DNA from 2 places in the Gulosibacter sp. ACHW.36C genome. Region 2 is predicted to be linked to the other one. Evidence: riboswitches for the same ligand, from Rfam matches in the RefSeq annotation. Region 2 holds a riboswitch; the other holds the start of a gene.

Region 1 (9,219 bases), 1.3 Mb from region 2:
GAAGACGAGCACTGGCTTGATAACCTCGCCCGACTTCGACGCCTCGAAGGCCTCGTTGATCTGCTCGAACGAGAAGGTCTTCGAAATCTTCTCGATCGGGAACTTGCCGAGGCGCCACAGGTGCACGAGGCGCGGAATGAAGTCCTGCGGCACGGCGTCGCCCTCGACGATGGTCTTGAACGACCAGCCCTTGATGAGCGAGGCGCCCACCTCGAAGTTCACCTCGGCGCCGGGCTTCGCGGCACCGACGAGGCCAAGGGTGCCCTTCACTGCGAGCAGCGGCGCGGCCGAGCTCGTCACGGCGGGCACGCCGGTGGTGTCGAGCACGAAATCGAGCCCGCGGCCGCCGGTGATCTCGGCGACGCGCGCCTCGACGTCTTCCTTGCCGGAGTTGATGCTGTGGGTTGCGCCAAGCTCCTTCGCGAGCGCGAGGCGATCGTCGTTGAGGTCGAGCGCGATGATCGTGGTGGCGCCAACTGCTGCCGCGGCCATGATCGCGGCCGAGCCGACCGCACCGGTGCCGAAGACGCCCACGCTCGCGCCGGCGCCGACCTCGAGCGAGTTGATGATCGCGCCGGCACCGGTCGAAAGGCCACAGCCGAGGGGGCCGAGCAGTTCGAGCGGGGCGTCGTCGTCAACCTTCACGACGTTGCGCTCGGTGGCGATCGCGTAGGTGGCGAAGCTCGACTGGCCGAAGAAGTTGCTGCTGACGGGCTCGCCGTCGCGGCTGATGGCGCTCGAGCCGTCGGTGCGGCCGCCGCCGAAGTTGTAGGCGTTGAACTCGAGGCAGTACGCGGGCTTGCCGCCGAGGCAATTCTCGCAGTGACCGCACGAGTTGAAGCCGAGCACGACGCGGTCGCCGGGCTTCACCGAGGTGACAGCGGTGCCGACCGACTCGACGATGCCGGCGCCCTCGTGGCCGAGCACGACCGGGAAGTTCGTGGGATACCCGCCGTCGCGGATGAACGCGTCGGTGTGGCAGACACCGGTCGCGACGAGCTTGACGCGAATTTCGCCTGCGCGCGGGTCCTCGAGGTCGAGGGTCTGAATTTCAAAGTCGGCGGAGGCCGCCGACACGACTGCTGCACTAATTTGCATGCGTTTTCCTCTTTTCTGAAAGGAGTGACCATACTCCTCCTACACGAGGAATGCATGCAGGTTTGTTGATATGTGCGTGTTAGGCGTCGCCGAGGCGAATCGACGAGTCGATCGTTTCGATGAGCGCCACGCTGTCGTCGGTGTCCTCACCGGTGAATTCGACGGCGTAGATCGTGCCGGTCTTCTCGTCCTGGAGGAACCACCAGTGCGTCACCATCTCGGTGCCGGCCTCGGTCGCGAAGTAGTGCTCGGCGGTGCGGGCGGTCACCGCGCCCGGATACGGCTGGCCGGGCTGCGTCGTCGAGCCGGTGATGCCGTGCTCGGTCTCGGCGTCCTCGTCGGGCGCGCTCACCTGTGAGACGGCCTCGGCGACGGTCGTGGCGTTGTGATAATCGGGAGAGAAGCGCAGCGTCGAGGTCGCACCTCCCTTGTCGGTGCTCGAGTAGGCGACGGGATACACCTCGGTCGCGTCCGAGCGGCTCACGTCTTCCCAGTTCATCGGGACGTCACAGTGGAGCGCTGCGATCGAGATCGTCTCGGTCGCCATCGTCTCTTCCTGGCTGTCGGCCGCGCTCCATTGACTCGCGGTGTTCGACAGCGTCGGGGCGCACCCGGTGAGGCACACAGCGACGAGCGCCGACAACGCTGTCACCACTGCTCGCCTCGATTGCACCCCTAGACACTAGCAACACCTGAACCGATGCAAAAACCGATTCTGCTTGACTTGCTGCATGCGCGCGCACGAGCTGTCCCCCGCCGATCCCAAACCTCGTCGCTGGCCAGCCGTTTTTCCTCCGGCCGCGATGCTTGCCGTGATGTGGCTCGTCGAGATCTTTGACCGGATCCTCCCAGGTCAATGGGAGCGCTTCGGTATTCGGGCGTGGGATTTCTCGTCGTTGCCGGGAATCGTGCTCGCACCGCTGCTCCACAGCGACTGGAATCACCTCATCGGCAACTCCCTGCCGTTCCTCGTGCTCGGCGCGCTCGTGGCGCTCGAGGGGGCGCGGCGATTCTGGCTCGTGACGCTCATCGTCGCGCTGATCGGCGCACTCGGTCCCCTCTTCCTGACGGCGCCGGGCACCATCACGGTCGGCGCGTCGGGGCTCGTGTTCGGCTACTTCGCCTACCTCCTCACCCGAGTCTTCGTTGCCCGCGAGATGCGCCATCGCCTCCTCTTCGGCGTCATCGCGGTGGTCATCGTGCTGCTCTACGGCGGCGCGATGCTCACCGGCATCTTCGCGGCGGGCGCTGGAGTCTCGTGGCAGGGCCACCTCACGGGCGCGTTCGGCGGTCTGGCTGCTGCCCTAGTGCTTCGAGATCGACCACGCGATCCGCAATCGTCGTCGCCTCTTGGCGGTCGTGCGTGACGTAGATCGCGGCGGTTCCTGTCGATTTCAGAATATTGCGAAGATCGACCGCGAGTCGCCCCCGCAGGTCCGCGTCGAGCGCCGAGAGCGGCTCGTCGAGGAGCAGGAGACGCGGCGTCACCGCGAGCGAGCGCGCCAGAGCGACGCGCTGCGCCTGGCCGCCCGAAAGCGTCTGCACGGCGCGATCCTCGTAACCGGGCAGGTCAACGAGTTCGAGCATCTCCGCGACGCGCTCGCGGCGCTGCGCCTTCGGCATGCCCGCAACCTCGAGCCCATAGGCAAGGTTCTTCGCGACGGAACGATAGGGAAACAGCTGGCCGTCTTGAAACACCATGCCGCACCCACGTCGGTGCGTGGGCAGCTCGGTGACCAGTTCCCCGCGCATCCACACCTCACCCGCGCTGACGCGTTCGAGGCCCGCGATGCCGCGCAACAGCGACGACTTGCCGAGGCCGGATGCACCGAGCAGGGCAACGACCTCACCGTCGGCGACCGTGAGGTCAATATCGCGCACCGGCGTGCTGCCGTCGGGGTAGCGCACGGTCACGCCGCGCAGTTCGAGTGCCGGTTTGGTCACCAGGCACCTCCGATCGTGGTTCGGGCCGAGCGTGGGCGCAGGTATTCGCTGAGCAGCATCATGGTGCCGCAGATCACGGCGAGCAGCACCGACGCCGCAAGCGCCATGCCGTAGTTGTCGCCGCCTGGTCGGCCGAGCAGACGGGCAATGAGGATGGGCAGGGTCGCCCGCTCGGGTGAGGCGAGGAAGCTCGTGGCCCCGAACTCGCCGAGCGAGGTCGCGAACGCGAAGCCCGCGCCGATGCCGAGCGCCCGCGCGAGCACTGGCCCGTCGACAGTGCGCAGGATGCGCCAGGGCGTTGCGCCAAGGGTCGCGGCGGCGTCGCGGAGCCGTGGGTCGATCGCGCGCATCGCCGGCACGAGCGAGCGCACGACGAGCGGCAGGGCAACGACCGCCTGGGCGAGCGGCACGAGCGTGCCGGAGTGCGCAAGCTGCGGGGCGACGGCCTGGAGCGAGACGACATAGCCGAAGCCGAGCGTCACGGCCGAGACGCCGAGCGGCAGCATGATCGCGAGGTCGAGCACGCGCTGCCCGGCCGCTGCGGCACCGCGCACGCGCCGCGACAGGAGCAGGGCGAGGGGAATGCCGAAGAGCAGCGAGATCCAGGTGGCGTCGACCGCGGCCTGCAGCGAGTGTTGCAGGGCTTCAACCACGGTCACTCCCCCAGAGAAACCGTCGCCACTGCTCGAGAGCGCCGCGTAGTTGTGCAGGCTCCAGGCGCCGTCGACGCGCACCGAGCGGATGAGCAGGGTCGCGAGCGGCAGCAGTTCGAGGCCGAACACCGTGAACGCGGCGACGACCGCGGCCGGAACGTCGCCACGGCGCAGCGGGAGCTCGGGGTTGTCGCGCAGCTTGATGCGCGCCTCGGTGCGCCGGTTGAGCCGGGCCGACACCACGAGGGTCGCGACGACGATGAGCAGCTGCAGGGTCGAGAGCACCGCCGCGGTGCGAAGGTCGAGGAACACCGTGGTCTGGGTGTAAATCTCGGTCTCGAGCGTGCCGGGCGCTGGCGTGCCGAGCGTGAGCACGATGCCGAAGGCGGTCGAGCAGAACAACAGCACGAGGCACGCTGAGGCAACGATGGCCGGCATGAGCTGCGGCAGCGTGACGGTGCAGAACGCGCGCGTCGGCGACGCCCCGAGCGTGCGGGCCGCCTCGGCGAGGCGCGGGTCGAGGCCGCGCCAAAAGCTCCCCACCTGCCGAGCGACGACCGCGACGTTGAAGAATACTAGCGCGAGCACGACTGAAAACGTCGTGCCGTCGAGCCCGAGCCACCCGAGGGGGCCGGTCGACCCGAGCAGCGCCCGGAAGGCGACCCCGACCACCACGGTGGGCAGCACGAACGGCACGGTGATGAGGCCGCGCAGGAGCGCTCCACCGGGCACTCGGCGGCGATAGAGGATGCTCGCGGTCGGCACCCCCAGCACGACCGCGCCGAGCGCGGCGGCGAGGGCGAGGCCGACCGTGTTCGCGAGCAGCTGCCAGGTGCGGGCGCTGGCAAGCACCTCACCGTAGCCGGTGAGGTCAATGCCAGAGTCGCTCGAGATGCCCCGCCAGAGCATGCTGGCCACTGGCCAGCCAAAGAATATGGCGAGGAACGCGAGGACTACTGCGCCCGCAAGCCAGCTAGCTCGCCTCATACAGCGTGTTCCACTCCTCCAGCCAGGCGTCGCGGTTGGTGGCGACCTCGGCCGGGTCGAGGTCGAGCGGCTCCTCGACGAGGCTCGCGTGCTGCGCCCACTCGCTCGGCAGCTCGACCGCGTCGTCAACCGGGTACATGTACATCGACTCGGGCAGCGCCTGCTGGAAGTCTTCGCTCAGCATGAAGTCGATGAAGGCCTGCGCGCCGGTCGGGTTTTCGGCGCCCTTCGTGACGCCGGCGTACTCGACCTGGGTCGTGCAGCTCGCCTCGAGCACGCCCGTGGTGCCGCCCGATTCGGCCGGCGACGACGAGTAGCTCAGCACGAGCGGGAACTCGCCTTCACCCTCGGCGCCCGAGAAGTCGACATAGTAGACATCAGACCAGCTGCCTTCGACCTTGGCGCCGCCGTCGAGCAGCTGCTGCCAGTAGTCCTGCCAGCCGTCGCCGTACTCGGCGACGGTGGCGACGAGGAACGCGAGGCCGGGCGACGAGGTGAGTGGGTTCGTCACGGCGAGCAGCGGCGCGTACTCGTCGGTGGCGAGGTCGTCGAGCGTCGTCGGCTCGTCGACGCCATTCTCTTCGAACCATTCGTGGTCGATGTTGACGCAGACCTGTCCCTGGTCGATCGGCGTGAGCTCATCGCTGAGCGTGAGGGCGCCGGCGGATGCGGGCAGGTTTGGCGAGGTGTACGGCGCGAGCACGTCGGCGTCGATGACCGTCTGCGCCGAGTAGTTGTCGAGGCCGTAGACGCCGTCGACGCCCGGGGCGTCGCCCGCGAGCAGCAGCTGGCTCGTCACGACGCCGGCGTCGCCGGGCGAGGTGATGACGAGGTCGTAGCCGGTCGCCGACTCGAACTCGGCGATGAGCTCGTCGCTCACGTTGAACGAGTCGTGCGTGAGCATCGTCACGGTGCCCGAGGCCGACGAGCTCGGCTCGTTCGCCCCGGTACCGCCGACGAGCGTGCATCCGCTCAGCAGGAGTGCCGTCGCCGCGAGGGCCGCGGTCGAGGTGAGTCGGGTGGATGATCGACGTAGCATTGTGTCCTCCATTCGCATGGAGGGCATCCGCGCGCGATGTCGCGCCCGGATGGAGAGAACTCGACTTCCTTCGCCGGTACTAACCGGATCAGGTTCGAGGGTCTGCCAGTGTGGCACTCTCAGCGCCGCTCGGCGCTCCCCTGTCGTTGTCGTTCATCCTACCCGGCTGGCGGGCAGCGGCGAATCGGCCTAGACCAGGCCCTGCGCGATCATCGCGTCGACGACCTTGGTGACACCGGCGATGTTCGCGCCGAGCACGTAGTCACTCGGGGCGCCGTACTCCTGCGCGGTGGCGCGGCAGGTCTCGTGCACGTCGACCATGATCTCTTCGAGGCGGGTCTCGGTGTAGTCGAACGTCCAGCGGTCGCGCGAGGCGTTCTGCTGCATCTCGAGCGCGCTCGTGGCGACGCCACCGGCGTTCACGGCCTTCGCCGGGCCGAACAGCACGCCCTCGGTCTCGCGCATGAGCGAGGCGGCGTCGGCGGTGAGCGGCATGTTCGCGCCCTCGGCGACGACCTTGAGGCCGTTGTTGATGAGCGTCTGCGCCGCGTGCACGTCGAGCTCGTTCTGCGTGGCGCAGGGCAGCGCGACGTCGACGGGCACCTGCCACACGTCGTTGCGGTTCTCGTGGAACTCAACGCGGTTGCTGCGGCGGTCGGCGTACTCGCTGATGCGGCCGCGCTCCTCGAGCTTGATCTGCTTGAGCAGGTCGAGGTCGATGCCGTCGGGGTCGTAAATCGCACCCTTCGAGTCCGAAGCGGTCACGACGACCGCGCCGAGCTCCTGCGCCTTTTCGATCGCGTAGATCGCGACGTTGCCCGAGCCCGAGACCGAGACGCGCTTGCCCTCGAAGTCCTCGCCGCGCGTCGCGAGCATCTCGCGCGCGAAGAAGATCGTGCCGTAGCCGGTCGCTTCGGGGCGCACGAGCGAGCCGCCCCACGAGAGGCCCTTGCCCGTGAGCACGCCCGACTCGAAGCGGTTGGTGATGCGCTTGTACTGGCCGAACATGTAGCCGATCTCGCGCGTGCCGACGCCGATGTCGCCCGCGGGCACGTCGGTGTACTCGCCGATGTGGCGGTAGAGCTCGGTCATGAACGACTGGCAGAACGCCATGATGTCGCGGTCGCTGCGGCCGTGCGGGTCGAAGTCGCTGCCGCCCTTACCGCCGCCAATGGGCAGGCCGGTGAGCGAGTTCTTGAAGGTCTGCTCGAAGCCGAGGAACTTCACGATGCCGAGGTTGACCGTCGGGTGGAAGCGCAGACCGCCCTTGTACGGGCCGAGGGCCGAGTTGAACTCAACCCGGTACCCGCGGTTGATGTTGACGTTGCCCTTCGAGTCGATCCAGGGCACGCGGAAAATCACCTGACGCTCGGGCTCGCAGAGGCGGCGGATGACGTCCTGGTCGAGGTACTCCGGGTGCGTTTCGAGCACCGGCGCGAGTGAGTCGAGCACCTCGACCACTGCCTGATGGAACTCCGGCTCTCCGGCGTTGCGGGCGAGCACATCGTTCTTGAGCACCTCGATGGTGGCGTGCATTGCGGTCAAGGTGTGGATCCTCTCGGTTATCGTCCCTAGCCTTTGTAGCCTAGTGCGCGCTGGCGTAATTTCTGCGCCGCACGAGCACTTGGCCCGCCGCGAAGCCGAGGCGCCACCAGCCGGGCGCCGTCGAAAGTGTCCCAGTTTCTCCGGCGCGAAGGAACCCCAGCGCGTGCGCCGCGAAGGCCGCGCCGGCCGGCGGAAGCCGATCGGGCGCATCCTGATCAGCGATTTCGCTCGCCACCGCGTCGTCCGGCAGCATGCGCGTCCAAACATCGGTGCGCACCCGCTCGGCGAGTAATTGGCCGAGTTCGTTGCCGGTCGCCTGCGTGATTTCGGCGATGCCCGCATCCGCGACGCGCGTGAGCACGCCGGCGTCGAGGGACGTGACCCGGTGCCAGCCGCCGAGCGGCGGCCGCGTGCCGGTCCAGGCCTCGTGCAGCCGCTCGGGCGGCAGCGGGATGCTGCGGGCCTCCGCGTCGCTCTCTGGCTCGCGCGCGAGCCGGTCGAGCATGCCCCGCAACGGCACGATGGCGTCGAAGTAGCCGTCGAGCCGGTCGGACTCGTCGGCGCCGGTAACCTGCGCGCTCAGCGCGCGCACGCCGATGACGAGGGGCGAATCGGTGAGGATGCCCGCGGGCCGAAGCACCGGCACCCAGAGGGCAATGCCGGTTTCGGCGACCTGCTGGATGCGCACGCCCGAGTCCTCGATGCGGCCCGCGCGCCCGAGATAGGTCGCGAGGTCGGCGCGGGCAATGGGGTTGCCCAGCTGAAGGGTGGCTGTCATACCCGCAGCTTCTTGTCGGCGCGCAGCTCGACCCGGGGGCCGACGTACGGCCGCCAGGCAGCGCGTTCGGCCTCGGTCAGCCGGCGGGGCCGGCCGCTTGCCGCATCGATAAACACGATCGTGCTGCGCGCGACGGTGTAGAGCGTGCGCTCGGCGTCGCCGACGGGGCTCCACACCTCGTACGAGACCTCGGCCGAGGCCGCGCCGATCTCGCTGATCCACAGCGCGATGTCGAGGGGACGGTGCAGCTGCGGAATCGGCGCGCGGTACTCGATCGACTGCGCGGCAATGAGCGTGTTCGTGTCGGCGTCGGCGCCGGCGTTCACGACGCCGAGCGGCCTGGGTGGTTCGCCACTTTCCGGCGGAACCACCCAGAACGCCTGCACACGGGCCTCTTCGAGCAGCGTGAACATGGTCGCGTTGTTGACGTGACCGTAGCCGTCGAGGTCGCGCCAGCGCACCGGAATCGGCACGTGGTAGCGACGCTCGCCGTCGACGTCACCGCTCGACCAGCACTGGGCGCCGCTCGACATTAGTCGCGCGTGAGCTTGCGGTAGGTCACCCGCGACGGCTTGGCCGCCTCGGGACCGAGTCGCTCGACCTTGTTCGCCTCGTAGCCCTCGAAGTTGCCCTCGAACCAGTACCAGTTCGACGGGTTCTCCTCGGTGCCCTCGTAGGCGAGGATGTGCGTCGCGACGCGGTCGAGGAACCACCGGTCGTGGGTGATGACGACGGCGCAGCCGGGGAACTCGAGCAGCGCGTTCTCGAGGCTCGAGAGGGTCTCGACGTCGAGGTCGTTCGTCGGCTCGTCAAGCAGCAGCAGGTTGCCGCCCTGCTTGAGCGTGAGCGCGAGATTGAGACGGTTGCGCTCACCACCCGAGAGCACGCCGGCCTTCTTCTGCTGGTCGGGGCCCTTGAAGCCGAACGACGACGCGTAGGCACGCGACGGGATCTCGACCTGGCCGACCTGGATGTAGTCGAGACCGTCGGAGACGACCTCCCAGACCGACTTCTCGGAGTCGATGCCCGAGCGGCCCTGGTCGACGTATGAGATCTTGACGGTCTCGCCGATCTTGAGGTCGCCGCCATCGAGGGGTTCGAAGCCGACGATCGTCTTGAACAGCGTCGACTTACCGACACCGTTCGGGCCGATGATGCCGACGATGCCGTTGCGC
Region 2 (9,219 bases):
GCGATCGAGGACGCCGACCGCATCCGCACCCTGCTCAACTCCGACAAGGACGCCTCGGAGCTCACGATGTGCACCGACGTCGACCGCAACGACAAGTCGCGCATCTGCGAACCCGACTCGATTCGCATCATCGGGCGCCGCCAGGTCGAGCTCTACTCGAAGGTGATCCACACCGTCGACCACGTCGAGGGCACGCTCCGCGCAGGCTTCGACGGGCTCGACGCGATTGCGACGCACATGTGGGCCGTGACGGTGACCGGGGCGCCGAAGATTTGGGCCATGCGTTTCATCGACGAGCACGAGCGCTCGCCGCGCACCTGGTACGCGGGCGCGCTCGGCGTGCTCTACGCCGACGGCGACGTCAACACCGGCCTCACGATTCGCGCCGCGATGATCCGCGAGGGCATTGCCGAAGTGCGCGCGGGCGGCACCCTGCTCATCGACTCGACGCCCGAAGACGAAGAGCGCGAGACCGAGATGAAGGCGCAGGCGCTGCTCGAGGCGATTGCCGCGGGGTCGGATGCGCCGACCGCGATCGAGCCGGAGGCCGCGCAGGTCGCGGCGAGCGGCGCGGGCCACCGCATCCTCATGTTCGACCACGAGGACTCGTTCGTGCAGATGCTCGCCGGCTACCTGCGCGCGACCGGCGCCGAGGTGCGCACGGTGCGCGTGCCGCGCGGCGGGCTGTCGGACGCCGACATTCAGGCCGCGCTCGACGACGCCGACCCGAGCCTGGTGGTGATGTCGCCCGGGCCGGGAAATCCGCGTGATTTCGAGGATGCGCGCATCCTCGCGGCCGTCGACGCCCGCGGCCTCGCCGTGTTCGGCGTGTGCCTCGGGCAGCAGGCGATCGGTGAATACTTCGGTGCCTCGCTCGGTCAGCTCGGCTACCCGCTGCACGGTAAGGAGCGCGAGGCGGTGCGGCTGGCCGAGGGCTTTCTCGACGCCCTGCCCGAGCGCATCGTCACCGGCCGGTACCACTCGCTCTTTATCGACCCGGCGACGCTGCCCGATGAGCTCTACGTCGTCGCGAGCGATGACGACGGCGTGCCGATGGCGATTCAGCACCGGGAGCAGCCGTGGTTCGCGGTGCAGTTCCACCCCGAGTCGCTGATGACACTGCGCGATGCGGCTGGCCGACGCATCATCGATTCCGTGCTCGAACGCATCCCCGCGCCGCAGCCTTCGGTGCGCTAGCCGGGCGTGTCGCGGCGGCCCGTTTCGGCGGGCCGATGAGTGTACGCAATGTACGGTGAATCCCGCGATCAGAGGCGTTTTCGGAGACACTTTGTAACTCGGTTTACGGGCGTTGAAAAGTCGGTCAAAATTGGCGGGTTTTCGGCGGCGCGTCGATTACCAACCGTTCACCGAATGCCCGCAAAATCGAGCGGTGAATACGCGTATTGATTTCCGCTACCTCTCCGAGGACGACACGATCGCCGCCGGAGTGATGGACATGGCCGCCTGCGTCGACGCGATGGAAGAGACCTTCGCGCTCTATGCCGCAGGCGACTACCGCATGGCCGGCCCGAACAATGACTCGCACGGTGCCCGCATGATCTTCCCTGATGACCCGCCGTTCGAGAACATGCCCGCGAACAGCGACGACCGCCGCTTCACCGCGATGCCGGCCTACCTCGGGGGTTCCTTCGGCACGACCGGCATGAAGTGGTACGGCTCGAACCTCGCGAACCGCGACAAGGGCCTGCCGCGCTCGATCCTCATGTTCATGCTCAACGACACCGACACGGCGGCGCCGCTCGCGCTCATGTCGGCGAACCTGCTGTCGGCGATGCGCACCGGTGCGGTCTCCGGAGTGGCTGCTCGCCACTTCGCTCGCAGCGACTCACGTGTTGCCGGCGTCATTGGGCCCGGTGTCATGGGCCGCACAACGCTCGCCGCGCTCGCGGTTGCCTGCCCGATGCTCGACACCGTCAAGGTGCGCGGTCGCAGCCAACAGGGGATTGACGACTTCCGCGCGTGGGTGGCCGAGTTCGTGCCGCAGATCACGACGATCGAGCAGGTCGAGCGCGACGAAGACGCCGTGCGCGGCTGTGACGTGGTGGCCGTGTGCACGACGGCGAAGGCGGGGGACATCGATGCGTACCCGATGATTCGCCGCGAGTGGCTCGAATCGGGCGCGTTCGTGACGATGCCGGCCGCCGCGAACATCGACGAGGGCCTTGAGGCGCAGGAAGTGCGCAAGGTCGTCGACTCCTACGGGCTCTATGAGGCGTGGGGCATGGAGTTCCCGACCCCGACGCACCACCACGTCGGCATCATCGGCAACAAGTTCCTCGACCTCGTGTCAGAGAACAAGCTCCGGCACTGGGACATCGAGGAGCTCGGCCCCGTCGTCGAGCGCCGCACCGAGGGTCGCCGCACTCCGGAGGAGGTCGTGCTCGTGTCGGTTGGCGGCCTGCCGATCGAGGACGTCGCGTGGGGCACCGTGCTCTACCGCAATGCGATCGAGCGCGGCATCGGCACGAGCCTGCCACTCTGGCAGACGCCCGCGCTCGTCTAGCGCGGCGTTCGACCGGCGCCTGATCTCGTCCGTGACAGCTCGCGGCGGGGTTGCCTTGGCTGCGTGACCCAGCTGTCCCAGATATGCCACAGCAGGGATATCTACCCCCTGGGCCGTATGTGGGACAGCTGGGTCACGTCGGCCGAGTGACGTCGCGTTAGAAGGCGCGGTAGTCGACCTTTTCGAGGCGGGGCCCCCGGCGCGGGCGGCGGGGGCCGGCCGCGAGCAGCAGGCGCACGGCACGGAAGCGCTGGCCGCGCCATGGCTCGAGTGCGGCGAGCATCTCATCGTCGCTGAAGTCGCGGCCCTCGAGGGCATGACCCACGTGCTTGCGCAGGTGGTAGTCGCCGACCGACACCGCATCGGCGTCGCCGAGGGCGCGCTGTGCGAGCTCGGCGCTCGTCCAGCGACCGACGCCCGGCAGCGACTCGAGCCGCTCGCGCGCGACCGCGGCCGGCTGCGCCGCAAGGCGATCGATGGCGCCGGCACGCTCGGCGAGCTGCACGACGGTGCGGCTTCGCGCCGGGTCAACGCCCGCACGATGCCAGTCCCAGCTCGCCACGCGTCGCCAGGCCGCAGCCGCCGGCGCCACGCGCATGCGGGCCGCCAGGTCTGGCGGCAGCGGGCCCGGCGGTACCTCGCCGAAGCGCAGCACGAGGCGCCGGTACGACGCGGTGGCCTGCTGCACGATCACCTTCTGCTCGAGCACGATCGGCACGAGCTCGGCAAACACGGTGCCCGTTCGTGGCACGCGCATGCCGCTCGAGCGTCGAAACTCGGCCCGCACTTCGGGAAGCAGCGGGTCGAAATCGGCGGCGTCGTCTGCGGCACCACAGATCTCGGGTGCGGCCGCGAGGACCGCCGCGGCACCATCGCCCCAGCTTCGGGCGCGCAGCATGCCGCCCGGGAGCTGCGTGAGCCGCAGGGTCGCGGTGGCCTCGCCGAAGCGACGAGTGAGCAGCGCATCCGTGCCACGCTCGAGCCATTGAAAGGTTGGGTCCCCAGCGCCGTGCTGCAACGCCGACAGGGTCAGCCCCAGGTCGGTCGCATGCGGCGGCTGCCACTCGCGCTCGAGGAAATCGCTCATGTGCCCATCCTCCTCCGTGCCACCGACACCGCGTCGGTGACGCGCGCGTGCGCCTAGCGGAAGACGATCGTGCGGTGCCCGTCGAGCAGAATGCGGTGCTCGGCGAACCACTTCACGGCCTGCGTGAGGGTGCGTGACTCTTCGTCTTGGCCCATCGCCTGCAGCTCGGCCACGGTGTCGGCGTGGTCGACGCGGCGCACGTTCTGCTCAATGATCGGCCCCTCGTCGAGGTCGGTCGTCACGAAATGCGCGGTTGCGCCGACGAGCTTCACGCCGCGGGCGTGGGCCTGGCGGTACGGGTTCGCCCCCTTGAATCCGGGCAAGAACGAGTGGTGAATGTTGATGAGCCGACCTTCGAGGGCCGCGCAGAGCTCGGGGGAGATGATCTGCATGTAGCGGGCGAGCACGACGAGCTCGATGTTGTCGCTTTCGACGACTTCGAGCACACGGCGCTCGAAGTCGGCCTTCTCCTGCGCGTTGCGCACGGGGCGAAACTCGAACGGCACGTCGTAGAAGCCGGCGAGCTTGCCGAGCACCTCGTGGTTCGCCATGACGCGCGGCACCGTGATCGGCAGGTAACCCGCTCGTTGGCGGAACAGCAGGTCGTTCACGGCGTGCTCGGCCTTCGACCCGAGCACGAGCGTGCGCAGCGGGCGGTGCGCCTCGTCGATGTGTACCTCGGCCTTGAGCGCGTCGCGTACCTCGTAGATACCGGCCTCGAAATCGGCGCGGCCCGATGACGTTTCGACCTCGCAGCGCAGGAAGAAGCGGCCCGCGTCGAGCGAGGAGAACTGCTGCAGCTCGACGATGTTGCCGCCCCCGCCCGTGATCGCTCCCGTGAGCTCGTGCACAATTCCGGGCTGGTCGTCGCAGACCAGGGTCAAAACGAGGTGCGAAGCGGGCGATGCGGCGGTGTTCGAGGGCGTGTCAGTCACCGCACCAGCGTAGCCTCAGAGCGTGCCAGAAACCTCGTCACGCGCGCCAGAACGGCCGTTTCCGCTGATCCCGCTCATCACGCTCGCCGCCGCGGCATTCCTCTCGGTGACGGTCGAGATGCTGCCCACGGGGCTCATGCCCCTCATGTCGGCGGGCCTCGGCGCGAGCGAGTCGCAGATCGGCCTGCTCATGACGATCTTCGCGTTTACCGTCGTCGCCCTGTCGACGCCGCTCGTCTACCTGCTGCAGCGGGTGCCGAAGCGCCTCCTGCTCGTCGGCGTGCTCAGTGCCTTCGCGATCGGCACGATCGGCACGGCGTTCGCGCCGAGTTACACGATCGTCGTGCTCACCCGCATCTTCACCGGCGCCGCGCACGGCGTTTTCTGGGCAACGGTGACGTCGTACACCGGTGCGCTCGTCACGTCGAAACAGCTCACGAAGGCGGTGTCGATCACGGGCGGCGGCGGTGGCCTCGCGTTCGTGCTCGGGGTGCCGCTCGGCACCGCGCTCGGACAGCTGCTCGGCTGGCGTACGACCTTCTTCGCGATCGCCGCCCTCTGTGTGCTCGTGGCGGCGTTGCTCTGGTTCGTGCTGCCACAGCGGGTCGAAGAACAGCCCGAGACCTCGGCCATCGAAGTTGTGCCGGCCCCGCAGCCGATCGGCGATGTCGAGCAGACCGGCCTCGACGGGCCGCGCGTGCCTCGGCCGGCGCGGTCGATGTACCTCGTCGCGCTGCTCATTCTGCTGTGTGCGCTCACGATGTCGGGTAACTATTCCTTCTACTCCTATATCTCGCCGTACCTGCTCGGCATCGTCTCGCTGCCGGCCGAGTGGCTCGCGACGGCGCTGTTCGCATTCGGCATCACCTCGGCGCTCGCGACGATGCTCACTGGCCTGTTCTTCTCGAACCGCTCGACGCTCGGCTTCGCCGTCGCCTACGCCTGCATGCTGCTCGGCGCGGGCTGCCTCGCATTCGCGCCGCAGGTGCTGCCGCTCGTCATCGTCGGCCTCGGCCTCTGGGGCGCCGGGATGGGCTTCCTCCCGACTCTGCTGCAGTCGCGTCTGCTCGCGGTGGCGCCACGCAAGCACCGCGACCTCTCGAGCGCGCTCTACACCTCGGGCTTCAACCTCGGCATCGGTTCGGGCGCCTTCATCGGCGGGCTGCTGCTCGACGACTACGGTATTTGGTCGGTCGCGCCGGCCTTCCTCACCCTCGTCGGTTGCGCGTTCATGGGCATGATGGTGGTGGACTTCCGGCAGCGCCGCGCGGGCGTCGCAACCCCGCGCATCCGCTGATTCGCGCAGCCGCGGCCAGCGAGGGTGGCCCGGCGTGCGCTAGCCTGGCCGAAGACACGGGGTGCCCCACCGAGGGGCTGAGATCACACCCGAGAACCTGATCGAGTTCGCACTCGCGGAGGGATGTCGCGGCGACGTTGTCACGTCGGCACGCGCCGGCTTGCTGGCGCAGCATCTGTCCTCGATGCTGCTCAGGAAGCCGAGGCCGACCATGATTCCCAACGTTCTCTCGATTGCCGGAACCGACCCGAGCGGCGGGGCGGGCATCCAGGCCGACCTCAAGGCCTTCGCAGCCCAGGGCGCCTACGGCATGAGCGTCATCACGGCGGTCGTCGCGCAGAACACGCAGGGGGTGCGCGACATCGTCGCCCTCGAGCCCGACTTCGTGGCCTCGCAGCTCGCCGCGGTGCTCGACGACGTGCGCGTCGACGCGATCAAGATCGGCATGGTCGCGAACGCGGGCATCGTCGGCGCGATCGCGCGCGGCCTCGACACGGTGCCCGAGGTGCCGGTTGTGCTCGACCCGGTGATGGTCGCGAAGAGCGGCGACCACCTGCTCGCGCGGGACACGGTGGCGGCGATCCGCGACGAGCTGCTGCCGCGCGCCACGGTGATCACGCCGAACCTGCCCGAGGGCGCGGTGCTCGCGCGAGCCGAGGCCGAACCCCGCGACGTCGACGGGATGCACGCACTGCTGCAGCGCCTGCGGGTGTGCGGCGGCGAGTGGGTGCTGCTCAAGGGCGGCCACCTCACGGGCGAGGAGAGCCGCGACCTGCTCGCGAGCGGGCACGTCGACGAGCCGCGCGTGCGCGAGTACGCGGCCCCGCGCATCCGCACCCGCAACACCCACGGCACGGGCTGCACCCTCTCGGCCGCGATCGCGGCGCTGCTGCCGCGGCACGACGTGCCCACGAGCATCGAGCTCGCAAAGCGGTACCTGACGGGCGCGCTGCGGCACGCCGACGAGCTCGAGGTGGGCTCGGGGCACGGGCCGGTGCATCACTTTCACGAGCTCTGGCCCGCGCCCGCGGTCGTCGGCCCGTAGGCGCTAGTTCTTCACGAGCCCGCCGTCGACGACAAGGTTCTGTCCGGTCACGGCGCGCGCCCACGGCGAGGCGAAGAAAAGCGCCGCGTCGGCGAACTGGGCCGGCGTCGTGACCGAGCGCAGCGGGGTGCCCTGCGCGATCGCGTCGAACACCGCATCCGGCGTCGCGGCGCTCGCATCGGTGGTGCGCAGCAGGCCGCCGCTGATCATGTTCACGGTGATGCCGCGCGGCCCGAGGTCATCGGCGAAGGTGCGCGTGAGCGAGAGCAGCGCCGCCTTCGCGGCGGTGTAGTCGTGGTAGGGCACGACGGGGTACTGGAACAGGTTCGTGCCGATGTTGATGACGCGGCCCGAGCCCGCGCGGGCGAAGTGCGGGGCGGCCGCCTGAATCACGTTGAGCGCGCCGCGGATCGTGCCTGAGAACTGCGTGTCGAAGTCGGCGTAGTTGATGTCGTCGGCCTTCGCGCGGGCATCGCCGTTGAACGAGAAGTCGACGAGGGCGTTGTTGATGACCGTCGTGACGGGCGCGGCGAACGCGGTGTCGGCGGCGGCGAAGAGCTGCTCAACTTCGGTGCGGTCGCGCACGTCGGCGCGGGCGGCCACCACGCGCCCCGGATGCGCCGCCTTGAGCTGCGCGGCCGCCTCGCCGCTCTCGCGGTAGTTGACGACGACGCGGGCACCTTCGCGCACGAACGCCTCGGTGAGGGCGCGGCCGAGCCCGCGGGCGCCACCCGTGACGAGCACCGTCTGCTCGGCGAGGGGGAGGGCGGTGGTGGGTTCGCTGGTGATGGTCATGCGTGGGCCTTTCGGGTTGGGGTGGATGCGGTGTGCCAGGCCGCGGTGAGGCCGCGGGCGGTGAACGAGGGGTCGGGTGCTGCGCAGATTGCCGAGACGACGGCGATGGCGGCCGCACCGGCCTCGCGCAGCGGGGCGACGTCGTCGGCGTGGATGCCGCCGATCGCGACGGCGGGCAGCGGCGTGGCCGCGGCGAGTGCGGCGAAGCCGTCAACGCCGAGGGCGGGCGGATGGTCGGGTTTGGTCGAGGTCGGGCGGATCACGCCGATGCCGAGGTAGTCGACCGTGCCCGCCGGCAGCGCCGCGACGGCAGCGAGGTGGGCGGTGGTGTTTGCGGTGAGGCCGACGATGGCGTCGGCGCCGAGCGCGTCACGGGCCTCGTGCACGGCGGCGTCGCCCTGCCCGAGGTGCACGCCGTCGAGGCGGATGCCGAGCTTGCGCGCCGCTATCGCCACGTCGAGGCGGTCGTTGATGATGAGCGTCGCGCGGCCGTCGATCACCTCGGCGAGCCGCTCGAGGTCGCGCAGCTGGTCTTCGGCGCCGCGCCGCTTCTCGCGGTACTGCACCGTCGTGACGCCGCCCGCGACGGCCGCATCGACGGTCGCGAGCAGGCCGCGGTCGCCCGTGAGGTGGCGGTCGGTGACGAGGTAGATGCCGGTGATGGGCGCGGGCTGGCGACGGGGCGTGGACGCCGGATTCGGTTGCGTTAGCTTGGCGCCGACTGGCTCCCGTGGGCCTGCGGGGCTCATGCCGCGCCGCCCGAGGTGGCCTGGGCAGCGGCGAAGCCACCCGTTGCGGCCTGCGCGGTGGCGCTCTCGCCTGCAGGCTCCACCCGGATGCGCGTGCCCGCGGCCACCTCGCCCGCCGTGATGGCGGCGAGCGCGTCGAGCAGCTCGACCGCGAATGAGCCCGGCCCACCGGCCCGGGCGGCCGCCCGTTCGGCCGCGACGCCGTAGCTCACGTGGGCCGCGACGAGCGCATCCAGCGCCGAAATCTCACCCCGCACGGCGAGGAACGCCGCGACGATCGACCCGAGCGCGCAGCCGCCGCCGGTCACCTTGGTGAGCAGCGCATCCCCGCCCTCGACCCAGACGACCGAGCGGCCGTCGGTGATGAGATCCTCCTCGCCCGAGACCGCGACGACGGTGCCGAAGCGGGCCGCGAGCTCGACCGCCGCGGCCCGCGCGCTCGCGGCGGAGTCGGTCGACTCGACGCCGCGGCCGCCTGCCCCCGCGCCGGAGAGCGCGAGCACCTCCGAGGGGTTCCCGCGCACCGCGGTCGGCTGCTGGGCGACGAGCTCGGCCGCAAGCCGGGTGCGGATCGGCAGGGCGCCGATCGCGACCGGGTCGAGCACCCAGGGCGTGCCGGCGTCGCGCGCGCCCGCGACCGCCTCGGCGATCGCGCCGCGCTGCTCGGGCGTCGGCGTACCGAGATTCACGAGTAGTCCGCCGGCGACGCGGGCGAACAGGCCGGCCTCGCCGACGATGTCGACCATGGCTGGCGCCGCGCCGAGCGCGAGCAGGGCGTTCGCAGTAA

Evidence for each region. Region 2 has a riboswitch for thiamine pyrophosphate ahead of thiD (bifunctional hydroxymethylpyrimidine kinase/phosphomethylpyrimidine kinase). Riboswitches for the same ligand answer to the same signal wherever they lie in the genome.
Region 1: it holds a riboswitch for thiamine pyrophosphate, as region 2 does, so the genes downstream of both, M3M28_RS03270 (thiamine ABC transporter substrate-binding protein) here and thiD (bifunctional hydroxymethylpyrimidine kinase/phosphomethylpyrimidine kinase) in region 2, are expected to answer to the same signal.

What each region holds. Positions count from the first base shown of each region.
Region 1 is NZ_CP097160.1:731,394-740,612, reverse strand. It holds gene M3M28_RS03295 (NAD(P)-dependent alcohol dehydrogenase) at 1-1,098, opposite strand, end outside; gene M3M28_RS03290 (hypothetical protein) at 1,178-1,750, opposite strand; gene M3M28_RS03285 (rhomboid family intramembrane serine protease) at 1,830-2,465, shown strand; gene M3M28_RS03280 (ABC transporter ATP-binding protein) at 2,371-3,042, opposite strand; gene M3M28_RS03275 (ABC transporter permease) at 3,039-4,682, opposite strand; gene M3M28_RS03270 (thiamine ABC transporter substrate-binding protein) at 4,669-5,721, opposite strand; TPP riboswitch at 5,770-5,873, opposite strand; gene gdhA (NADP-specific glutamate dehydrogenase) at 5,911-7,257, opposite strand; gene M3M28_RS03260 (hypothetical protein) at 7,307-8,044, opposite strand; gene M3M28_RS03255 (acyl-CoA thioesterase) at 8,041-8,577, opposite strand; gene ettA (energy-dependent translational throttle protein EttA) at 8,577-9,219, opposite strand, start outside.
Region 2 is NZ_CP097160.1:2,028,173-2,037,391, reverse strand. It holds gene M3M28_RS09395 (anthranilate synthase component I) at 1-1,197, shown strand, start outside; gene M3M28_RS09390 (tyramine oxidase subunit B) at 1,391-2,524, shown strand; gene M3M28_RS09385 (DNA-3-methyladenine glycosylase family protein) at 2,682-3,611, opposite strand; gene M3M28_RS09380 (formyltetrahydrofolate deformylase) at 3,665-4,546, opposite strand; gene M3M28_RS09375 (MFS transporter) at 4,569-5,843, shown strand; TPP riboswitch at 5,891-5,984, shown strand; gene thiD (bifunctional hydroxymethylpyrimidine kinase/phosphomethylpyrimidine kinase) at 6,055-6,888, shown strand; gene M3M28_RS09365 (3-oxoacyl-ACP reductase) at 6,892-7,683, opposite strand; gene thiE (thiamine phosphate synthase) at 7,680-8,432, opposite strand; gene thiM (hydroxyethylthiazole kinase) at 8,429-9,219, opposite strand, start outside.